Regions from separate parts of the Streptomyces sp. NBC_00223 genome, predicted to be linked through region 2. Evidence: riboswitches for the same ligand, from Rfam matches in the RefSeq annotation. Region 2 holds a riboswitch; each other region holds the start of a gene.

Region 1 (6,433 bases), 2.3 Mb from region 2:
CAGCGACGGCGGCAACCAGGCCCTCGTCGCGTCCCTGTCCAAGACCGCGAATTCGCTGGGTGTGCACATCAACCCGCGCTACGGCACCTGGGACGGGAAGAAGGCCGCCATCGCCGCGACCTCCGACCCGTGGGTGGCCAAGAAGACCGTGATCCCGGAGCCGGACGCCGGCGCGTGACCGCGTTGTCAGTGGTCCGGGGTACGTTCGAAGGGTGAACGAAGAACTCGACGAGACCGCCGCCCCCGGCCGGCTGGTGCTGCTCACCACCAGCCACCGGGTCGCGCCCGGCCAGCTGTCCTGGCCCGCGTGGCAGACGCTGCGCGAGGCCGACCGCGTGCTGTGCGCCGACCCGGACCACCCGCAGCTGCCCTATCTGCGGGAGGCCGGTACAGCGGTCGAGCTCGCCACCCCGAGCGGCCAGGAGCTGGTGGACGCCACCGCGGGCGGCCGGACCGTCGTCTATCTCCCGCCGTCCGGCGGCGCAGACCCGGCCGTCACCGACGAGCTGGCCAGGCTCGGCGGCTCCGGGCGGGTCGCGATGCCCGACCTGGAGCTGCTGCCCGGTTCGTACGACCTGCCCGGCGCGCGGCTGCTCGACGCGGTGCAGGTGATGGACCGGATCAGGGCCGAGTGCCCGTGGACCAGCCTGCGCACCCACGAGGATCTGGCCACGTACGGCATCGAGGAGATGTACGAGCTGGTCGAGGCGATCGAGCAGGGCGACCGGGAGGCGATCCGCGAGGAGCTGGGGGACGTGCTGCTCCAGGTCGTCCTCCACGCGGCGATTGCCGAGGGCGATCCGGAGGAGCCCTTCGGGATCGACGACGTGGCCGCCGGGCTCGTCGCCAAGCTCATCCACCGCCACCCGCACATCTACGGCGACGAGGTCGCGGAGACCCCGGAGCAGGTGCAGGAGAACTGGGCGCGGCTCAAGGCGGTCGAGAAATCCAGGGAGTCGGTCACGGACGGGGTCCCGCTCGCCTCCCCGGCGCTGGCACAGGCCGCGAAGCTCGCGGGGCGGGCCCGGCGCGCGGGTCTGCCGCTCCCGGCCAGTCCGCCCGCGCCCCTCTACGACGACGAGACCGCTCTCGGCGACCATCTGCTGGCCGAGGCGGCCGCCGCCGAGTCGGCGGGCATCGACCCGGAGACGGCCCTGCGCCACGCCGCCCGCCGCTACCGCGCCGCGATACGCGAGGCGGAGTCCGTCACACCCGAGGCCGCACCGCCGCAGGAGTGAAGGGGACGCCCGGCCGGGACGCCGGCCGGGGCGGATACCGTCGGGGGGTGACCGACCCCGCGAATCCGCGTCCCGCTTCCGCCGGCCCGGCGTCCTCCCGTCCTTCGGACGGCGGCCCCGCCGGGTCGTGCCCTGTCCCGTCCGGCCCCGCGGACCCGGGCCCCGAGGTGCCGGAGCTGTTCTCGTGGCAGTTCGCCACCGATCCGTACCCGGCGTACGCGTGGCTGCGCGAGCACGCGCCCGTGCGGTGGACGACGCTGCCCAGCGGCGTGGGGGCGTGGCTGGTGACGCGGTACGGCGACGCGCGGGAGGCGCTCGCGGACGGGCGGCTGAGCAAGAACCCCGTCCATCACGCGGGGGAGTCCCGGACCAGGGGGAAGACCGGGATCCCCGGCGAGCGCGGCGCGGATCTGATGACTCATCTGCTGAACATCGACCCGCCCGACCACACCCGGCTGCGGCGCCTGGTGTCGAAGGCGTTCACCCCGCGCCGGGTGGCGGAGTTCGGGCCGAGGGTGCAGGAGCTGACGGACGGGCTCATCGACAATTTCGCCCGGCACGGCGAGGCCGATCTGATCCACGACTTCGCCTTCCCGCTGCCGATCTACGCGATCTGCGACCTGCTGGGCGTTCCGGCCGAGGACCAGGACGACTTCCGGGACTGGGCCGGAATGATGGTGCGACATGTCACACCCGGTCAGAGCGGCGGCGGCCCCCGCGGCGGGGTCGCGCGCTCGGTGAAACGCATCCGCGCGTATCTCGTCGAGCTGATCCACCGCAAGCGCGGTGACCTCGGGGACGACCTGATCTCCGGTCTGATCCGGGCCGGCGACCACGGCGAGCACCTCACGGAGAACGAGGCCGCCGCCATGGCCTTCATCCTGCTCTTCGCCGGGTTCGAGACGACCGTGAACCTCATCGGCAACGGCGTTCACACCCTCCTGCGCCACCCCGAACCCCGCGCCCTGCTCCAGACCGAACTGGCCCGCGGCGCCCGGAAGAAGGCGCACCCCCAAGAGACAACGGAAGCAGAAGCGCGCACGGACCCGGCCCGCCCCCCGGCCGGTGGCGATCTGCTGGAGACGGCCGTAGAGGAACTGCTGCGCTACGACGGCCCGGTGGAGCTGGCGACCTGGCGCTACGCCACCAGCCCGCTCACCGTCGGCGGACAGCCGATCGCGGCCGGCGACCCGGTCCTGGTCGTGCTCGCGGCCGCCGACCGCGACCCGGCCCGCTTCGACGCGCCCGACACCGTGGATCTGGCCCGCAGGGACAATCCCCACCTCGGTTACGGACACGGCATCCACTACTGTCTGGGTGCACCACTCGCCCGGCTGGAGGCCAGAACCGCTCTGGGGACACTGCTGACCCGCCTCCCGGACCTGCGGCTCGCGGTCGATCCGGAGGAGCTGCGCTGGCGCGGCGGCCTGATCATGCGGGGGCTGCGCACCCTGCCGGTGACCTTCACCCCCGAGGCGTCGCAGTCAAAGTGACGTCGTGTCAGGAATGTGATCCCGACGTGACGCTCGCTACACCGACTTGTGATCCCTTGGCCAACACCGCTACGTTCTGCGGTCAACGCGAGGCACGAACGGCTCGCGGACGCGCCATGCCTCACCGACGCGCGGGTCTGGGCACGACGTCAACCCGCGCAGGCGCGTAAGGCTTTGACGAAAGGCGACCGCATGCTCTCGTCCGGTAACGGCCGGCACCGACGGCCCCGTCAGGCGCCGGCGGCCATGGTGACCGTGGCCGCGACAGGCGCGGGAATCGCGCTCCCCCTGCTCGGCGCGGGCGTCTCGCACGCCGCCGACGCCGGCACCTGGGACAAGGTCGCCGTCTGCGAGACCGGCGGCCTGTGGAGCGCCAACACCAACAACGGCTTCTACGGCGGCCTCGCGATCACCCAGGACACCTGGGACATGTACGGCGGCGACGTGTTCGCCGACCGGCCCGACCTCGCGTCCCGGGCGCAGCAGATCACCGTCGCCGAGAAGGTCCTCGCCGCCATCGGCCCCAACGCCTGGCCGGGCTGCGAGACCGGTACGGGGCTGCTCGACGACACCGCCACGCCGGATGTGGACCCGGGCGACACGCCCGCGCCCACCGCGCAGCCGTCGAGCCCCGCCGACAGCACGCCGGCGACTCCCACGACTCCGGTCACCACGCCCACCGCCGACCCCACCACGGCCCCGCAGACGCCTCCGGTGACTTCGGCCCCACCGGTCGCCTCCACCACGCCCGACGCGCCCACCGCGGACCCCTCCGCGCCCGTGGACACGACCGACCCCGGCGCGCCCGTCACCACCGCGCCCGGCGACCCGGACCCGACGGGCACCGCCTCGCCGGGTGGCGGACGCCACGCCAAGCCGTACAGCCCGACCGACGAGGAACTCGCCGCCGCCGACCGGGCGTCCCGGACCCAGGTCTACGCCGTCACCGAGAACGACGACGACACGGCGGCCACGGGCGACGGCACCGGCACGGCGAACGACGGCACCACCGGCGGCACTCCGCAGGTCCCTGGGAGCGACTACACCGTCGACGCGGGCGACTCGCTGTCCGGCATCGCGGCCGCCCATCACGTCGACGGCGGCTGGCGGCATCTCTTCGCGGCCAACCAGACGGTCATCGGAGACGACCCGAATCTCATCAAACCCGGACAGATCCTCAATCTCGGCTGAGGCAAAGGCTCTTAGCGCCCGAGAAGCAAAACGGACATACCGCTTTTCGGTCGCTCGGGAAGATGTGACAAGCGTCTCCTCGGACCCTGTGACCGTCTGCTCGCAGAGCGCTCAAATCGGGCCTTCCGACCTGCGCTTCTCCCTACCCGCCGGGTGGGGGAGCGCGGTTGGTGATCCACAATCGAATTATTGAACTACTCCCCGGGGTGTGCTTAACGTCTTATCGCTCGCCACAGCGAGCCCCGTTGGTACGGAACGCCGAGTCCTGCCGCCGGCCGACGGGAACAGTCGACGCGAAAGCGCCGCAGGCAGGAGCGGGGGACCCAAAGTCCTTCGCCGGACCCGGCCGTACGCCACGCAGCACCGGACAGCAGCCCGCTGCGGCACGTACGGCAAGGACCGGCTCGGGGTGAAGCCGTGGCTCCGTGTCCAAGCGGGGCCAGGCCGGGCAACTCACGTCCGAACCCGACAGCTGACCTCGTAGGCGTCGGTGAGGACAAATCATCATGGGTAAGCACCGTCGTGCCTCAAAGCTCGTCCGTTACACCACATATGCCGGAATGGTCGGGGCCGCGGCCGTCGCCGTCCCGCTGATCGGCGCCACCGCCTCCTCCGCCGCCTCGGTCGCCACCTGGGACGCCGTCGCGCAGTGCGAGTCCGGCGGCAACTGGTCCATCAACACCGGCAACGGCTACTACGGCGGCCTGCAGTTCTCGCAGTCCAGCTGGGCAGCGGCCGGCGGCCTGCAGTACGCGTCGCGCGCCGACCTGGCCACCAAGGACCAGCAGATCGCCGTCGCCGAGAAGCTGCTCGCCCTCCAGGGCCCGGGCGCCTGGTCCTGCGCCTCCGCCGGCGGTCTGACCTCCGGCGGCCCGGCCCCGGACATCAACCCGTCGGGCTCGTCGTCGTCCTCCTCCGGCTCCTCCACGCCGAAGCCGTCGACCCCCAAGCCGTCGACTCCCAAGCCCTCGACCCCGGCGCCCTCCACCACGACCCCGTCGACCGGCGGTTCCTCGTCGCACGCGTCGAGCGGCCACCACGCCTCGTCCTGGACCCGGCACGCCCAGAAGGGCGCGTACACCGTCGTCTCCGGCGACACGCTGTCCCAGATCGCCGCGTCGCACCACGTCAACGGCGGCTGGCACAAGCTGTACGAGCTCAACAAGAGCACCGTCAAGGACGCCGACCTGATCTACCCGGGTCAGCACCTGCGTCTCGGCTGAGCCGGCTCGTAGGGACACCGCCGTTCGGGCCCCGGCCCCGGCCGCGCACGCCGCGAAGGCAGGGCGCCGGGCCCCGGACAGCACCTCACCGAGACATCCGTACGACGGTCGGCCGACGCCCGGCTGAACGGCGGCCGACAGCTTTCCCACTCCCCGACCGGGCACGCACTCCCCCCGACGTGCCCGGTCGGGGTATTCCGTCTCAGAGGTCGGGCCGACGACCGGCGCGGGCCCGGATGCCGGTTAGGCTCGTCCCGATAAAGACGAGAAGACATCTCTGAAGGAGACAACGTGCCGTCCATCGATGTCGTCGTAGCCCGGGAAATCCTCGACTCGCGAGGCAACCCCACCGTCGAGGTCGAGGTCGGCCTCGACGACGGCAGCACGGGCCGAGCCGCGGTCCCGTCGGGCGCCTCCACCGGCGCTTTCGAGGCCCTCGAACTCCGCGACGGCGACAAGAACCGCTACCAGGGCAAGGGCGTCGAGAAGGCCGTCCTCGCCGTCATCGAGCAGATCGGCCCGGAGCTGGTCGGGTACGACGCCACCGAGCAGCGGCTGATCGACCAGGCGATGTTCGACCTGGACGCCACCCCGGACAAGTCCTCGCTGGGCGCGAACGCGATCCTCGGTGTCTCGCTGGCCGTCGCGCACGCCGCCTCCGACGCGTCCGACCTGCCGCTCTTCCGCTACCTGGGCGGCCCGAACGCGCATGTGCTGCCGGTCCCGATGATGAACATCCTCAACGGCGGCTCGCACGCGGACTCCAACGTCGACATCCAGGAGTTCATGATCGCCCCGATCGGCGCGGAGTCCTTCTCCGAGGCCGTGCGCTGGGGTGTCGAGGTCTACCACACCCTCAAGGGCGTGCTGAAGTCCCGCGGCCTGTCCACCGGCCTGGGCGACGAGGGCGGCTTCGCGCCGAACCTCGGCTCCAACCGCGAGGCCCTCGACCTGATCATCGAGGCCATCAAGCAGGCCGGTTACGCGCCCGGCCAGGACGTCGCGCTCGCGCTGGACGTCGCCGCGTCCGAGTTCTACAAGGACGGCAAGTACCAGTTCGAGGGCAAGGAGCTCTCGGCGGCCGAGATGACCGAGTACTACGAGGAGCTGGTGGCCTCGTACCCGCTGGTCTCCATCGAGGACCCGCTGTTCGAGGACGACTGGGCGGGCTGGAAGGTCCTCACCGACAAGCTCGGCGGCAAGGTGCAGATCGTCGGCGACGACCTGTTCGTCACCAACCCCGAGCGGCTGCAGAAGGGCATCGACAACGGCACGGCGAACGCGCTGC
Region 2 (6,433 bases):
CGAAGTCGATCGTGGCCTTTTCGTCGCCCGGGTTGCCCGTGACCGAGACGACCGTGCCCAGGCCGAACTGGTCGTGGGTGACCCGGTCGCCGACCGTCAGTGAGATCACCGGGCGGTCGCCGGACGAGCGGCGCGTCGCGAAGCCGCCGCTGGCGGAGCGGCCGCCGCCGCGCCCGGCGGAGAGCGTCGAGGAGAGCGACGCCGCCGCCTTGGAGCCGGGCCCCGAAGGTCCCCCGGACGAACCCGTCCGCTTCCACTCGATGAGCGAGTCCGGGATCTCCTCCAGGAACCGCGACGGCGGGTTGTACGAGGGCTGGCCCCACGCGCTGCGCATCATCGACCGGGTGAGGTAGAGCCGTTCGCGGGCGCGGGTGATGCCCACGTACGCCAGCCGGCGCTCCTCCTCCAGCTCTTTGACCTGGCCCAGCGCCCGCATGTGCGGGAAGACCCCGTCCTCCATGCCGGTCAGGAACACCACAGGGAACTCAAGGCCCTTCGCGGTGTGCAGCGTCATGAGCGTGATCACACCGCCGGACTCCGTGTCGTCGTCCGGGATCTGGTCCGAGTCGGCGACGAGCGCGACCCGCTCCAGGAACTCGGCCAGCGTGCCCGGCTCCTCCTCGCCGCGCTCCTGCTCGAACTCCAGTGCCACCGCGGCGAGTTCCTGAAGGTTCTCGACCCGGGTCTCGTCCTGCGGATCGGTCGACGCCTGCAACTCGGCGAGATAGCCGGTCCGTTCCAGCACCGCTTCCAGCACCACCGCGGGCCCGGCGCCCGACTCGACGACCGTGCGCAGCTCGTCCATCAGCGTGTTGAACCGCTTGACCGCGTTGGCCGAGCGCGCCGCCATGCCGTAGGCGTCGTCGACCCGGCGCAGTGCCTGCGGGAAGGAGATCCGCTCGCGCTGCGACAGGGCGTCGATCATCGCCTCGGCCCGGTCGCCGATGCCGCGCTTGGGCACGTTGAGGATGCGGCGCAGGGGTACGGAGTCCTCGGGGTTGGCCAGCACCCGCAGGTAGGCGAGCACGTCGCGGACCTCGCGCCGCTCGTAGAAGCGGACGCCGCCGACCACCTTGTACGGCAGCCCGACCCGGATGAAGACCTCTTCGAAGACACGGGACTGCGCGTTGGTGCGGTAGAAGACGGCGACGTCGCCGGGGCGGGCGTCACCGGCGTCGGTGAGGCGGTCGATCTCGTCGGCGACGTACTGCGCCTCGTCGTGCTCCTGGTCGGCCGCGTAGCCGATGATGACCGGGCCCTCGCCGGACTCGGTCCACAGGTTCTTGGCGCGGCGCCCGGCGTTGCGCTCGATGACGGCGTTGGCGGCCGAGAGGATGGTCTGGGTGGAGCGGTAGTTCTGCTCCAGCAGGATCGTACGGGCCTGCGGGTAGTCCTCCTCGAACTGGAGGATGTTGCGGATGGTCGCGCCCCGGAAGGCGTAGATCGACTGGTCCGCGTCGCCGACGACGCACAGCTCGGCCATCTCGTGAGCCGGCTCGCCGCCCTCGGCTCCGCCCGGCCCGACCAGCTCGCGCACCAGCGTGTACTGGGCGTGGTTGGTGTCCTGGTACTCGTCGACGAGGACGTGCCGGAAGCGCCGCCGGTAGTGCTCGGCGACGTCGGGGAACGCCTGGAGCAGATTGACCGTGGTCATGATGATGTCGTCGAAGTCCAGCGCGTTGGCCTCGCGCAGCCGCGCCTGGTACATCGCGTACGCCTCGGCGAGCTTCTTCTCGAAGGAGTTCTCCGCCTGGGCGGCGAAGGTCTCCTCGTCGATGAGTTCGTTCTTGAGGTTGGAGACCTTCGCGCTGAAGGACTTCGGCGGGAACTGCTTGGGGTCGAGGTCCAGGTCCCGGCAGACCAGCGCCATCAGCCGCTTGGAGTCGGCGGCGTCGTAGATCGAGAAGGACGAGGTGAAGCCCAGCACCTTGGACTCGCGGCGCAGGATGCGGACGCAGGCGCTGTGGAAGGTGGACACCCACATGGCCTTGGCGCGCGGGCCGACCAGCTCCTCGACGCGCTCCTTCATCTCGCCCGCGGCCTTGTTGGTGAAGGTGATCGCGAGGATCGCGCCGGGGTGCACCTGGCGGGCGCCGAGCAGATAGGCGATGCGGTGGGTGAGCACCCGGGTCTTGCCCGAGCCGGCCCCGGCGACGATGAGCAGCGGTCCGCCGGCGTGCTCGACGGCCGCGCGCTGCTGCTCGTTGAGCCCTTCGAGCAGTTGCGCGGGGTCGGTGGCCGGGCGCGGTGCGCCGTCCCGGTAGTACGCGTCGCGCTCGGGCGGCGGCCCGTCGAACCGGTCGCCGAAGAGGCTGTCCGGTACGTGCTCCGGCCCGCCGTCGTCCTCCGGCGGCGGGGGCGCGGAGTCGACCGGCCCATGGGCGGCGGAGTCGAGGCCGGCGAGGAAGTGTTCGTCAAAGAGGCTGCTCATCGCCTCCCGAGTCTAGGCGTCCCCACCGACAGTCCGGCCCGGTTCACCGAAGGACCCGGCGGAGGTGTCCGTACGGGCCCGCGGCGCCGCCCCGCGCCCGTCCCCTCGTAGCCCGTCCGCCACCCTCCGTCACAACTCTCCGCGATCGGCAAAAGATGACGAAAAGGTATCGGGCCTATCGGACATCGGCCTTTCCAGTGGTACCGGGCGTTGGCTACGGTTCCGCACCAACCGCATCCAGGCAGCGGCCGAGAGGAGTCCGCCCGCAATGGCGACACACCGTAAGGCCCGTACCGCGCTACTCAGCTCCCCCGGCCCGCGCGCGGCCGTGGGGCTCACCACAGCCGCCCTGGCCACCGTGACCCTGCTCACCGAGAGCGCGAACGCCGCGCCCGCCAAGCCCGCGCAGCCGTCGATATCCGAGGTGAAGGCGAAGGTCGACTCGCTGATGCACCAGGCCGAGGTCGCCACCGAGCACTACAACGGCGCCAAGGAGCAGACCGACCAGCAGAACACGAAGGTCAACAAGCTGCTGGCGCAGGCCGCGCGGAAGACACAGCAGCTGAACGACTCCCGGCGGTTGCTGGGCCAGTACGCGGCCGCGCAGTACCGGGCCGGCGGCGACGACTCGGCCGGGCGCTATCTGCTCGCCGCCGACCCGGAGAGCCTGGCCGACCAGGCCCATCTGACCGATGTGCTCGGCCGGCGGCAGAAGCAGGCCGTGGAGTCCTACCGGGTGCAGCAGGCCGCGGCCACTCAGCAGCGGATCGAGGCGGCGCAGAGCCTGGCGACCCTCACCACGCAGCAGGCCGGACTGCGGACGGCCAAGAAGGACGTACAGACCAAGCTGGGCGCGGCGCAGCACCTGCTCAACACGCTGACCGCGCAGGAGAAGGCGCGGCTGGCGGCGCTACAGGCCGAGCAGGAGGCCGAAGCGCGGGTGAAGGCGGCCGCGCTGGCGGCGAAGGAGAAGGCCGCGCGGCAGGCCGCGGCCGCCAGGGCCGAGGACGCCCCCGTGCCGGCCGCCAACTCCTCGGTCGCCGACCAGGCCATCGCCTTCGCGCGCAACCAGCTCGGGAAGCCGTATGTGTGGGGCGCGACCGGGCCGGACTCGTTCGACTGCTCGGGCCTTACCCAGGCGGCGTACAAGGCGGCCGGGATCGAGCTGCCGCGGACCACGTACGACCAGGTGGACGTCGGCACCCGGGTGTCGGAGTCGGACCTCCGGCCGGGCGATCTGATCTTCTTCTACAGCGACGTCAGCCATGTCGGGCTCTACATCGGCGACGGCCAGATGATCCACGCCCCGCACACCGGCACGGTGGTCAAAATCGCCCCGATCACCGAAATGCCGTTCTATGCGGCGGCGCGCCCGTATTGATCCCTTGAGGGCGATCGGAGCGCATTGGGCGGTAATGGGTAACGATGCCCCGCACAACCCGTAAGATCACAAAGCGATTTCGGTCACATTGCGATCTAAACTTCCCAAGCCTTGCGCCAGTTGACTACCGTAGCCCGCTAGGTGGCTCGTTCCCCGCCGGTGAAGGTGCCGGCAGCCAGCCGCCTCCGCCTAATCCGGCGACAGCCGGAACCGGGGACCCACCAGCAGTTTGGGGTGAATCGGGGCAGGCGCCGACAGGCGTCCGGCCCGTAGGGCTACCTTTCCGGCCCGAACCCGTCAGCTAACCCGGTCGGCGGCGCATGGAAGGAGTCGCCTCCTTGGCGTCGCACCGCAAGCCGCGCACCCACATACTCTCCTCGGCCGCTCCGCGTGCCGCCGTGGGTATCACCGCCGCGGCCCTCGCCTCGGTCACCCTGCTCAGCGAGAGCGCCACTGCCGCGCCGGCCAAGCCCTCGCAGCCCTCGATCTCCGAGGTGAAGCAGCAGGTCGACGACCTCAACGAGCAGGCCGAGATCGCGACACAGCACTACGACCAGGCCAAGGAGAAGACCGAGAAGCAGCGGGAGAAGGCCAACCAGCTGCTCACCCAGGTCGCCCAGAAGACCCAGAAGATGAACGAGACGCGGCGGGTGCTCGGCCAGTTCGCCGCCGCCCAGTACCGCGACGGCGGCCTGGACCAGACGACCCAGCTGCTGCTCTCCGACAACCCGGAGCAGTTCTTCCAGCAGTCGCACCTGATGGACCGGGTCTCCGCCACGCAGGAACAGGCGCTGGAGGACTTCAAGATCCAGCAGGAGCAGGCGTCCATCCAGCGTGCCCAGGCCACCGCGAGCCTGAACGAGCTGACCACCGCGCAGAACAAGCTCGCCACCGAGAAGAAGAACCTCCAGACCAAGCTGGCCGCCGCGCAGAAGCTGCTCAACAGCCTCAACGCCGAACAGCGCGCCAAGCTCGCCGCGATGCACCCGAAGGTGGCGCCGGTCTCGTCGTCGTCCTCTTCTTCCTCTTCTTCCTCCTCCTCGGCGTCGAACGCGAGCTACACCTACAACGGTCCCGCCTCCGGGCGCGCGGCGGCCGCGATCGCGTTCGCGATGGCCCAGCGCGGCAAGCCGTACCGCTCCACCGGCACGGGCCCGGACTCGTACGACTGCTCGGGTCTGACCCAGGCGGCCTACCACGCGGCGGGCATCACCATCGGGCGGACGACCTGGGACCAGGTCAAGGACGGCACGGCGGTCTCGCAGTCCGAACTGCGCCCAGGCGACCTGGTGTTCTTCTACTCCGGCATCAGCCATGTCGGCATCTACATCGGCAACGGCCAGATCGTGCACGCACCGCACACCGGGGCGGTCGTGGAGGTCGGGCAGATGAGCTGGATGCCGTTCGCGGCGGCGCGCCGGATCGCGTAAGGCGCCGCCTCCGGGCGCCGGGTCGCGTCACCGCCGCTCTCGACTGCCGAGCGCTCAGCGCAGCCGACGCTCTCGGCCGCCGAGCGCTCAGCGCAGCACCAGCAGGTCCATCCAGCTCGTCGCGGGCGCGTCCGGGTCGGCCGCCCGCAGCCGGGCCGTGCCGCGCGCGAACTCCTCGTCGCTCAGCGCCCGCAGCTTGGAGTCGGCGTCCCGGCGCAGCCGGTCCGCGTACTGCCCGAGGTTCGCGGCGCTCTCCTGCGGTACGGCGGCCAGGCTCACCCGGGTGAATCCGGCCGGCGCGAAGGCCGCGCAGACCTGCTCGACGCTCGCGTAGTCGGCGATGCCCCGGGCGGTCTCGGGGAAGAACCGCACCCGCAGGTCGTTGTCGGCCCGGCCGGGGAAGATGTTGCGGATCAGCACGGGGGCCTGCGGCCGGAGCGCCCTGCGCAGTTCGTGGGCCGCGGCCGTGAGGTCGCCGATGTGGTGCAGGACCGAGCCGAGCCAGGCCGCGTCCGCGCAGCCGTCGGCGACGGGCAGCGCCTCGGCGCGGCCGTCCAGCGCCTCGATGCCGGGCTCCGCCGGGATCAGGTCGCGCATCGCCGCCGCGGGCTCGACCGCGAGCACCCGGACGCCGAACCAGTCGCGCAGCGCCCCCGCGAACCCCCCGGTGCCCGCGCCGACGTCGAGCACGGTCATGCCCGGCGCGAGCCCGGCGGCAGCCTCGATCGCCGTACGCCACGCCGTGAGCCCGTCACGCGGGATCTCCCGGGCGAGCCGGTACTGCTCGGCGGTGTCACGGTCGTACGAGATGCCTGCCATCGGTGCTCTCCCCCTGAGTTCGCCGCGGTCCCCATGCCCGGCCGCCGCCGGGCCGCGCCGCCCGCGCAACGATAACCGGGGCCCGACGGCCGGACGCGGGGTGTCCACGGCCGCGCGCCGGGAGCGTGCTCCTGATCGCGGCCGCTCACGGCCGCGTTCGGGCAGCCGGGCGCCGGTGGCCGCAGCCCGGAGCGAGCGGCACCCGACCGCCGGCCTCGCCCCCCGTAGCACTTCTCTGCCGGTCCCGGGCCGGAGCCGGTCACTTCGGTCAGCGATTATCCGGATATGGGCGATTCACCCGTCGAACGGCGGTCGTTCATGATCACACCACGGCCGAAAGAGGGCAGTCCCGATCTCCTGGCCCGGCCCCTC
Region 3 (6,433 bases), 1.7 Mb from region 2:
ACGGTGCCCCGGCCCGAGCCGTCCGCCCGTACGGTCCCCGGCGCCAGCCCCCACAGCTCCTCGACGAAGGCCCGGTCCTCGTCGACCAGCACCGAGCGCTGGCCGGGCAGCCCCGGGCCCATGTACCCCATCTCCCGGCCGCCCATCGCGTTGGGCTGGCCGGTCAGGGAGAAGGGGCCGCTGCCGGGGCGGCAGATCGCGCCGGTGGCCAGATGCAGATTGATCAGCGCGTTGGTGTTCCAGGTGCCGTGCGTCGACTGGTTGAGGCCCATCGTCCAGCAGGAGGTCCACTCGCCGCCGGCGGCCGCCTCGCCGATCCAGCGGGCGGCCGTGCGCAGATCCTCCTCGGGGACGCCGGTGATCTCGGCGACGGACGCGGGCGGGTAGTCGGCCAGGAACTCCGGCATGGCCTCCCAGCCCTCGGTCCGCTCGGCGATGAACACCGGGTCGGTGTGGCCGTCCGCCACCAGCAGATGCAGCAGCCCGTTCAGCAGTGCCAGATCCGTACCCGGTCTGACCTGGAGGAAGAGATCGGCCTTGGCGGCGGTCGCGGTCCGCCGGGGGTCAACGACGATCAGCTTGGCGCCCGCCTTCACCCGGTCCATCAGCCGCAGGAAGAGGATCGGGTGGCAGTCGGCCATGTTGGCGCCGATGACGAAGAAGAGGTCGGCCTTCTCGAAGTCCTGGTACGAGCCGGGCGGTCCGTCGGCGCCGAGCGACAGCTTGTAGCCGCTGCCCGCGCTGGCCATGCACAGCCGCGAGTTGGACTCGATCTGGTTGGTGCCGAGGAAGCCCTTGGCGAGCTTGTTGGCCAGATACTGCGCCTCCAGGCTCATCTGCCCGGAGACGTAGAGCGCCACCGCGTCCGGCCCGTGGGTGTCGACGATCTCCCGCAGCCGCCGGGCGGTCTCGGCGATCGCGTGCTCGGCCGGCGCGGGCTCGGGGGCGGCGCCGCGCTCGGCCCGGACCAGCGCGGTCGTCAGCCGGCCGGGAGCGGCGAGCATGTCGGCGGTGGTCGCGCCCTTGGTGCACAGCCGCCCGAAGTTGGCCGGGTGCGTCTTGTCACCCGAGGCCCTGAGCACGGTTCTGCGTCCGTCCGGCCCCCTGCCGATGTCGAGGACCATCCCGCATCCCACCCCGCAGTACGAGCAGACCGTACGCACCTGTTCCGCGTCGGTCCGCGAGTCCGGTGCGGACACGCGCGTCCCCCTCTCGCGATCGGATGACCGGTCGACCGTACGAAACGCCCATGACGCCCCTGTCACACCCGCGCAGCAACTGCGGTTACACCCGGCACACATGCCGGGCGCGGGGTGTGTGAGGAGCGCCGTGACAAGAATGCCTTCACCGGACAGAGGCTGTCCGGGGCTCTGACACTCCCGTCGTCGCGGTGGCTGAGCGGATCCGGCGGCCCGCGTGCGTACGCTCGGAGCGCGGCGGCGCCGGGGCCGTCCCATCCCCGCGGCGCCGCCGGCCGGACCGCGCGGCGGACGGAGCTCCGCGCGGGTACGACACCGGACACGAACCCCCAGGGAGCAGCCGTGCTGTCCATCAGCCACTACGGACGCCCGTACGTCGACGACGCCAGGGACCGGATCGACGCGCAGGTCGCGGCCTGGCGTGAGCTGGCCGACGCGGGGGCCAGATTCCGCGGGAGCGGGGCGGCCAAGGTGGAGTACGAGCAGGCGGCCGCGGCCTTCGAGGTGACGTACTTCACGAATCTCGTCCACGTACTGGACAACTACTTCGCGCGGCGAGACCGGGCCCTGGAGGGCGAGGACGGCAACGCGCTCAACGAGGTGCGGGTGCTGTGCGCGTCCCTGATGAACAACGGCGGAAAGCTCGCCGCCGATCAGCGGATCGGGCTCGCGCCGGAGCGCTCGGTACTCGGTTACACGGCCGGCGACCCGATCCGGCTCGGGGAGGAGGACTTCGTCCGGCTGGCGGAGGCGTTCTTCGCGGAGATCGAGGCCAAGTTCGTCTGAGCGCGCGCCGAGGTCCGCCGGGCCGCCTGGCGGGCGCAGGGCGCCGGGCGGGCGTGCGTCGGGAGGGGCGGGTGACGGCTCCCGGAGGCGGGTGGGGGCGGCGGGGTGGCCGGTGGGGGCCGTGGGGCGGCGGGGTGGGCGGGGATCGGCCAGGCGGGCTGATCGGCCGTCAATTACCCGTCCACCACGTGGAATTACCGTTTCCAGGTCAGTGGCCCCTGGCATAGTCCCCGGCATGGAGACCGATTACTTCTGGACCCTGATCGCGGACTGCCGCCGTCAGGGGCTCAGCGGCGACGGACGCGACACACGGCTCCGCGAGGCGCTGCTGCGCCTGCCGCCGCCGGAGGTGATCCGCTTCCAGGCGTGTCTGGAGTACGTGACCGGCGAGGCGTACAGCTGGAATCTGTGGGCCGCCGCCGACCGGATCTTCGGCGGCTGGTGCTCCGACGACACCTTCTGCTGGTTCCAGCGCTGGATGGTCGGCCTGGGCCGGCCGGTCTTCGAGGCCGCCGTCGCCGACCCGGACGTCCTCGCCTACGCCCCCGAGGTGCTGCGGCTGTCCGGTCGCCCGCGCGAGGCGTGGGCGGCCGCCGACCGCCCGCAGTGGGAGTCGCTGGCCCACCTCGCCCCGCGGGCGTACGAACGGCTCACCGCCCCCTTCACGGACTTCGGCGACGCCTTCCACGCCGCGGCCCGGGACCTGCTGGAGGCCGAACTTGAGGCGGCGGGCGCGACCGGGTCCGTACGCCGGGCGGCCGCGCCCAGGGGCCGGCGCTGGAGCGCCCTGGACGAGGCCGAGTCCCGCCGCCGGCTGCCCCGGCTGACCGCGATGTTCCCGCTCACACCCCGTTGACCAGGCGGAGGTAGCGGACCCAGTCCCAGTTGGGGCCCGGGTCGGTGTGGTCGGTGCCGGGCACCTCGACATGGCCGATGATGTGGTCGCGGTCCTTGGGGATGCCGTACCGGTCGCAGATCGCCGCGGTCAGGGCGGCGGAGGCGTGGTACATCGCCGCGGTGAAGTACGACGGCTGGTCGACCCAGCCCTCGTGCTCGATGCCGATGCTGCGGGTGTTGTAGTCCCAGTTGCCCGCGTGCCAGGCGACGTCGTGCTCACGGACGCACTGGTCGATCGCGCCGTCGGCGGACCGCACCACGTAGTGCGCGGCGGCCGCGTGGGCGGGGTCCTGGAAGAGCCGGATCGTGTCGGCGAAGGTCTCCTGGGTGACATGGATCACCACCAGCTCGATCGGATAGGTCGAAGGGCGGTTCGAGGCGGTGAAGTTGGCGCCGCTGGCCGGGGCCCAGGTGGCGGACGGGTAGTCGACGGTCGCCGCGGCGGCGGGCCCGTCCCCGGACCACAGCTCACCCGCGAGGGCCGCGCCGGCGGCGGCGCCCAGGACGAGACCGCCGCGCAGCAGTGAGCGGCGGGTGGGCGAGGGGCGGTCACCGGGGGCGCCGGGCGTGGCACCGGTCGCCGAGCCCGAGTGGCCGGATCGGGCCGGTGTGCGGGGGAGTTGGTGACGGCTGGCGCGTTCCATGACGGGCTCCCTGATACATCGAGATGCGGACGGGTGCATGACAAGAACGTCGAGCCTGCCCATCGTGGGGCCCACGCCCTTGACCTGCCAAGCGATTCGCGCATCGGCAGAGGTCCATACCGGTGAAGGGCGCTCCGCACGCCCTGTCGCCTCCCCGACCCATCCGCGATCAACCGTTCACCAAGGGTAGCCATTCGGACACCTCCGCATAACAACTGACACACACTCACATCACTGCCCGGCCACGTCGACTGACCGCTTTGTCGGTTCTACGCGTCGCATGTCCGATTGGTTCCCGCGTTCAACTCTTCGATACGGCTTGGAAAACGCCTCCGGCTCTATTAACGTTCGATAACGCAGCGCGGTTGTCATCGCCGCCGCAGAGGCGGCAAACCGTGCGCTTGCCGAATCCCGTCCGCGGGAACCGGGGACCCAGAACATGGGGTGAATCGGGCAGCAGTCAGGCCCGTAGGAGACCTTCCTGCTCCGAACCCGTCAGCTAACCCGGTAGGCGAGAAGGAAGGAAAGGAGTGCGCCCGCAGTGGCGTCCAACCAGCCTGCCTACGCCCCCGCCCGACCGGAGGGCGACACCGCCCCCGAGTGGGACTACTTCGCGCCCTCCGCGCACACGGCACCGTCCACGCCCTCGACCGCCCCGGCGCAGCAGTTCGTGTCCGAGGCCGCCGGCGATCCGCACCGCCTTCCCCAGCAGCGCACCGCCGCCCGGGGCACCGCGGGGATCGACTTCGCCGACATCACGGGGAGCCAGGCCGCGCCCGTGGCCCCCGTATCCGTATCCGTACCCGTCCCCTTCTCGCTGACGGACGCCGTCGCCGGCGCGCCGCTGGCCGGGACACCGTCGTACGACCCCACGGCGGTCGGCGGGCGGCTGCGGGACGACGAGGATCCGGCGCGGCCCGAGGCGGCCGACGTACCGGCGCCCGAGGAGGCGCCGGCCGAGGCCGCGTCGGCCGTGGCGTCCGAGGCCGCCCCCGCGGGCGCCCAGGACCCCGGTGAGGCGCTGTGCGCCCGTATCCTCGGCCAGGTCGCCGCGCAGCGCGAGGCCGTCGCCCAGGCCGAGCGTGAGGCCGCCGAGCGCGACGCGGCCCGGGAGGCCGCGGCCCGGAAGGTACGGGAGCAGGCCGCCGCCGCGAAGGCCGCCGCCGAGGCGAAGGCCAAGGCCGAGTCGGAAGCCGCCGCGCGGGCCGAGGAGGAGCGCCTCGCGCTGCTCGCCGTCTCGTACATCAAGCCGGTGGCCTCCTACACGCTCACCGCGGGCTTCGGCGAGGCCGACCTGTGGGCCAATCTGCACACCGGCCAGGACTTCACCGCGCCGACCGGTACGCCCGTGCACGCGATTCACACCGGGACGGTGACGTCGGCCGGCTGGGCCGGGTCGTACGGCTACCGGGTCGTGCTCACGCTGGACGACGGTACGGAGCTCTGGTACTGCCACCTGTCGACGATGGTCGTGACCGAGGGACAGGTCACGACGGGCGACACGGTCGGGCGGGTCGGGGCGACCGGGAATGTGCCGGCGCCGCATCTGCACCTGGAGGTACGGCCCGGTGGCGGGGCTCCCGTCGACCCGCTGCCGTGGCTGCGCGGGCACGACGTGGCCGTCTGACGTTCGGGCCCTCAGTCGCCGGGCGGGCTTGTTCTGGCCTCAAGCGCCGGCCGGGGCTGGTGCTTATTTGGTGCGGCGGTCCGAGAAGGTCCAGGAGAGGGCCGCCACCGTGGCCGCCGTCGTGAAGACGGCGGGCCACGAGCCGATCTTCTTCGCCAGCGGGTGGGCGCCCGCGAACGCGGCCACGTACGCCCCCGTCAGGCCCGCCGCCGTGCCGCTCCCGGCGTCCCTGCTCCACTGCCGCGCCGCGACGGCGCCCGCGGCGACCAGCGCCACGCCGCCGAGTTCGCGGCGCTTGGTCCACCGGGCGATCCCGTAGCCGCCGATCAGCCCACCGGCGGCCACCACACTCGCGGAAACCCCAGCCATCGTGTCCTCCTCAGCCCGATTCGCCACGGTCCGAGGCTAACCCGCGGCCGCGGTGCCGCCGCCGCGGGGGCCCTACGACCGCCAGCGCAGCCGCAGCGCCGCCGTCACGAAGCCGGGGCCGAAGGCGGCCGCCAGGCCCGTGGAGCCGTCCGCCGGGGGCTGTTCGTCGTCGAAGGTGCGCTGGAGGACGTCGAGGATGGCCACCCCGCCGCCGTTGCCCCGCGCGGCCAGGGTCGCGCGCGAGTGCCGTACGAAGTCGTCGGCGGCGTCCAGCCCCTTGACCACGTGGTCCAGGATGGCCGGGCCGCCGGGGTGGATGACGCCGAACGCCGGGTCGGGCGTCCACTTCGCCAGCTCCGGCATGACCTCGCCGACCGCGTCGACCGCGGCCTTCGTGCTGTCGAAGTGGTAGCCGTCCGCCTCGACCCGCAGGTAGTACGCGGCGGTGCTGCCGGGCAGCCAGAACTCGAAGGTGTCCTCGACCACCGGGCCGGGCCCGATCGGGTCGCTGGTGACCAGGCAGGCGGCGGCCGAGTCGGAGAAGAGCAGCTTGTAGATGACCGAGTTGATGCCGTCGTCGGCCCGCTGGTAGACGGTCGAGAGCGTTTCCGACACCACGACCAGCACCCGCCGTCGGCCCGTGGCGACCAGCCTGGCGGCCTGGACGAGCGCCTGGGCGCCGCCCGCGCAGCCGAGTTGGGTCATCGGGACCCGGGCGACCGTCGGCGACAGTCCCAGGTCCTCGATGAGGTGGACGTCGAGGCCCGGGATGGACAGGCCCGTGCTGTGCGACGTGACCACGCCGTCGATGTCGCCCGGCGCCACCCCGTGGTCCGCCAGCACCTGCCGGGCGGCCCGTACGCCCATGTCCCGGACATGACCGTAGGTGACGGTGTTGCGCGGGGTGAACT

Evidence for each region. Region 2 has a riboswitch for cyclic di-AMP ahead of OHA30_RS22225 (C40 family peptidase). Riboswitches for the same ligand answer to the same signal wherever they lie in the genome.
Region 1: linked by a shared signal. The riboswitch ahead of OHA30_RS12205 (transglycosylase family protein) and the one ahead of OHA30_RS22225 (C40 family peptidase) in region 2 are both predicted to bind cyclic di-AMP.
Region 3: linked by a shared signal. The riboswitch ahead of OHA30_RS14635 (M23 family metallopeptidase) and the one ahead of OHA30_RS22225 (C40 family peptidase) in region 2 are both predicted to bind cyclic di-AMP.

What each region holds. Positions count from the first base shown of each region.
Region 1 covers NZ_CP108109.1:2,928,520-2,934,952, reverse strand. The annotation lists gene OHA30_RS12225 (SurA N-terminal domain-containing protein) at 1-178, shown strand, start outside; gene OHA30_RS12220 (nucleoside triphosphate pyrophosphohydrolase) at 213-1,238, shown strand; gene OHA30_RS12215 (cytochrome P450 family protein) at 1,286-2,731, shown strand; gene OHA30_RS12210 (transglycosylase family protein) at 2,987-3,922, shown strand; cyclic di-AMP (ydaO/yuaA leader) riboswitch at 4,289-4,424, shown strand; gene OHA30_RS12205 (transglycosylase family protein) at 4,429-5,145, shown strand; gene eno (phosphopyruvate hydratase) at 5,437-6,433, shown strand, end outside.
Region 2 covers NZ_CP108109.1:5,221,076-5,227,508, reverse strand. The annotation lists gene pcrA (DNA helicase PcrA) at 1-2,431, opposite strand, end outside; gene OHA30_RS22230 (C40 family peptidase) at 2,700-3,812, shown strand; cyclic di-AMP (ydaO/yuaA leader) riboswitch at 3,989-4,143, shown strand; gene OHA30_RS22225 (C40 family peptidase) at 4,151-5,242, shown strand; gene OHA30_RS22220 (class I SAM-dependent methyltransferase) at 5,330-6,061, opposite strand.
Region 3 covers NZ_CP108109.1:3,511,843-3,518,275, reverse strand. The annotation lists gene OHA30_RS14655 (molybdopterin-dependent oxidoreductase) at 1-1,199, opposite strand, end outside; gene OHA30_RS14650 (hypothetical protein) at 1,542-1,985, shown strand; gene OHA30_RS14645 (DUF4240 domain-containing protein) at 2,221-2,841, shown strand; gene OHA30_RS14640 (N-acetylmuramoyl-L-alanine amidase) at 2,828-3,526, opposite strand; cyclic di-AMP (ydaO/yuaA leader) riboswitch at 3,919-4,055, shown strand; gene OHA30_RS14635 (M23 family metallopeptidase) at 4,068-5,153, shown strand; gene OHA30_RS14630 (hypothetical protein) at 5,217-5,522, opposite strand; gene OHA30_RS14625 (PhlD) at 5,595-6,433, opposite strand, start outside.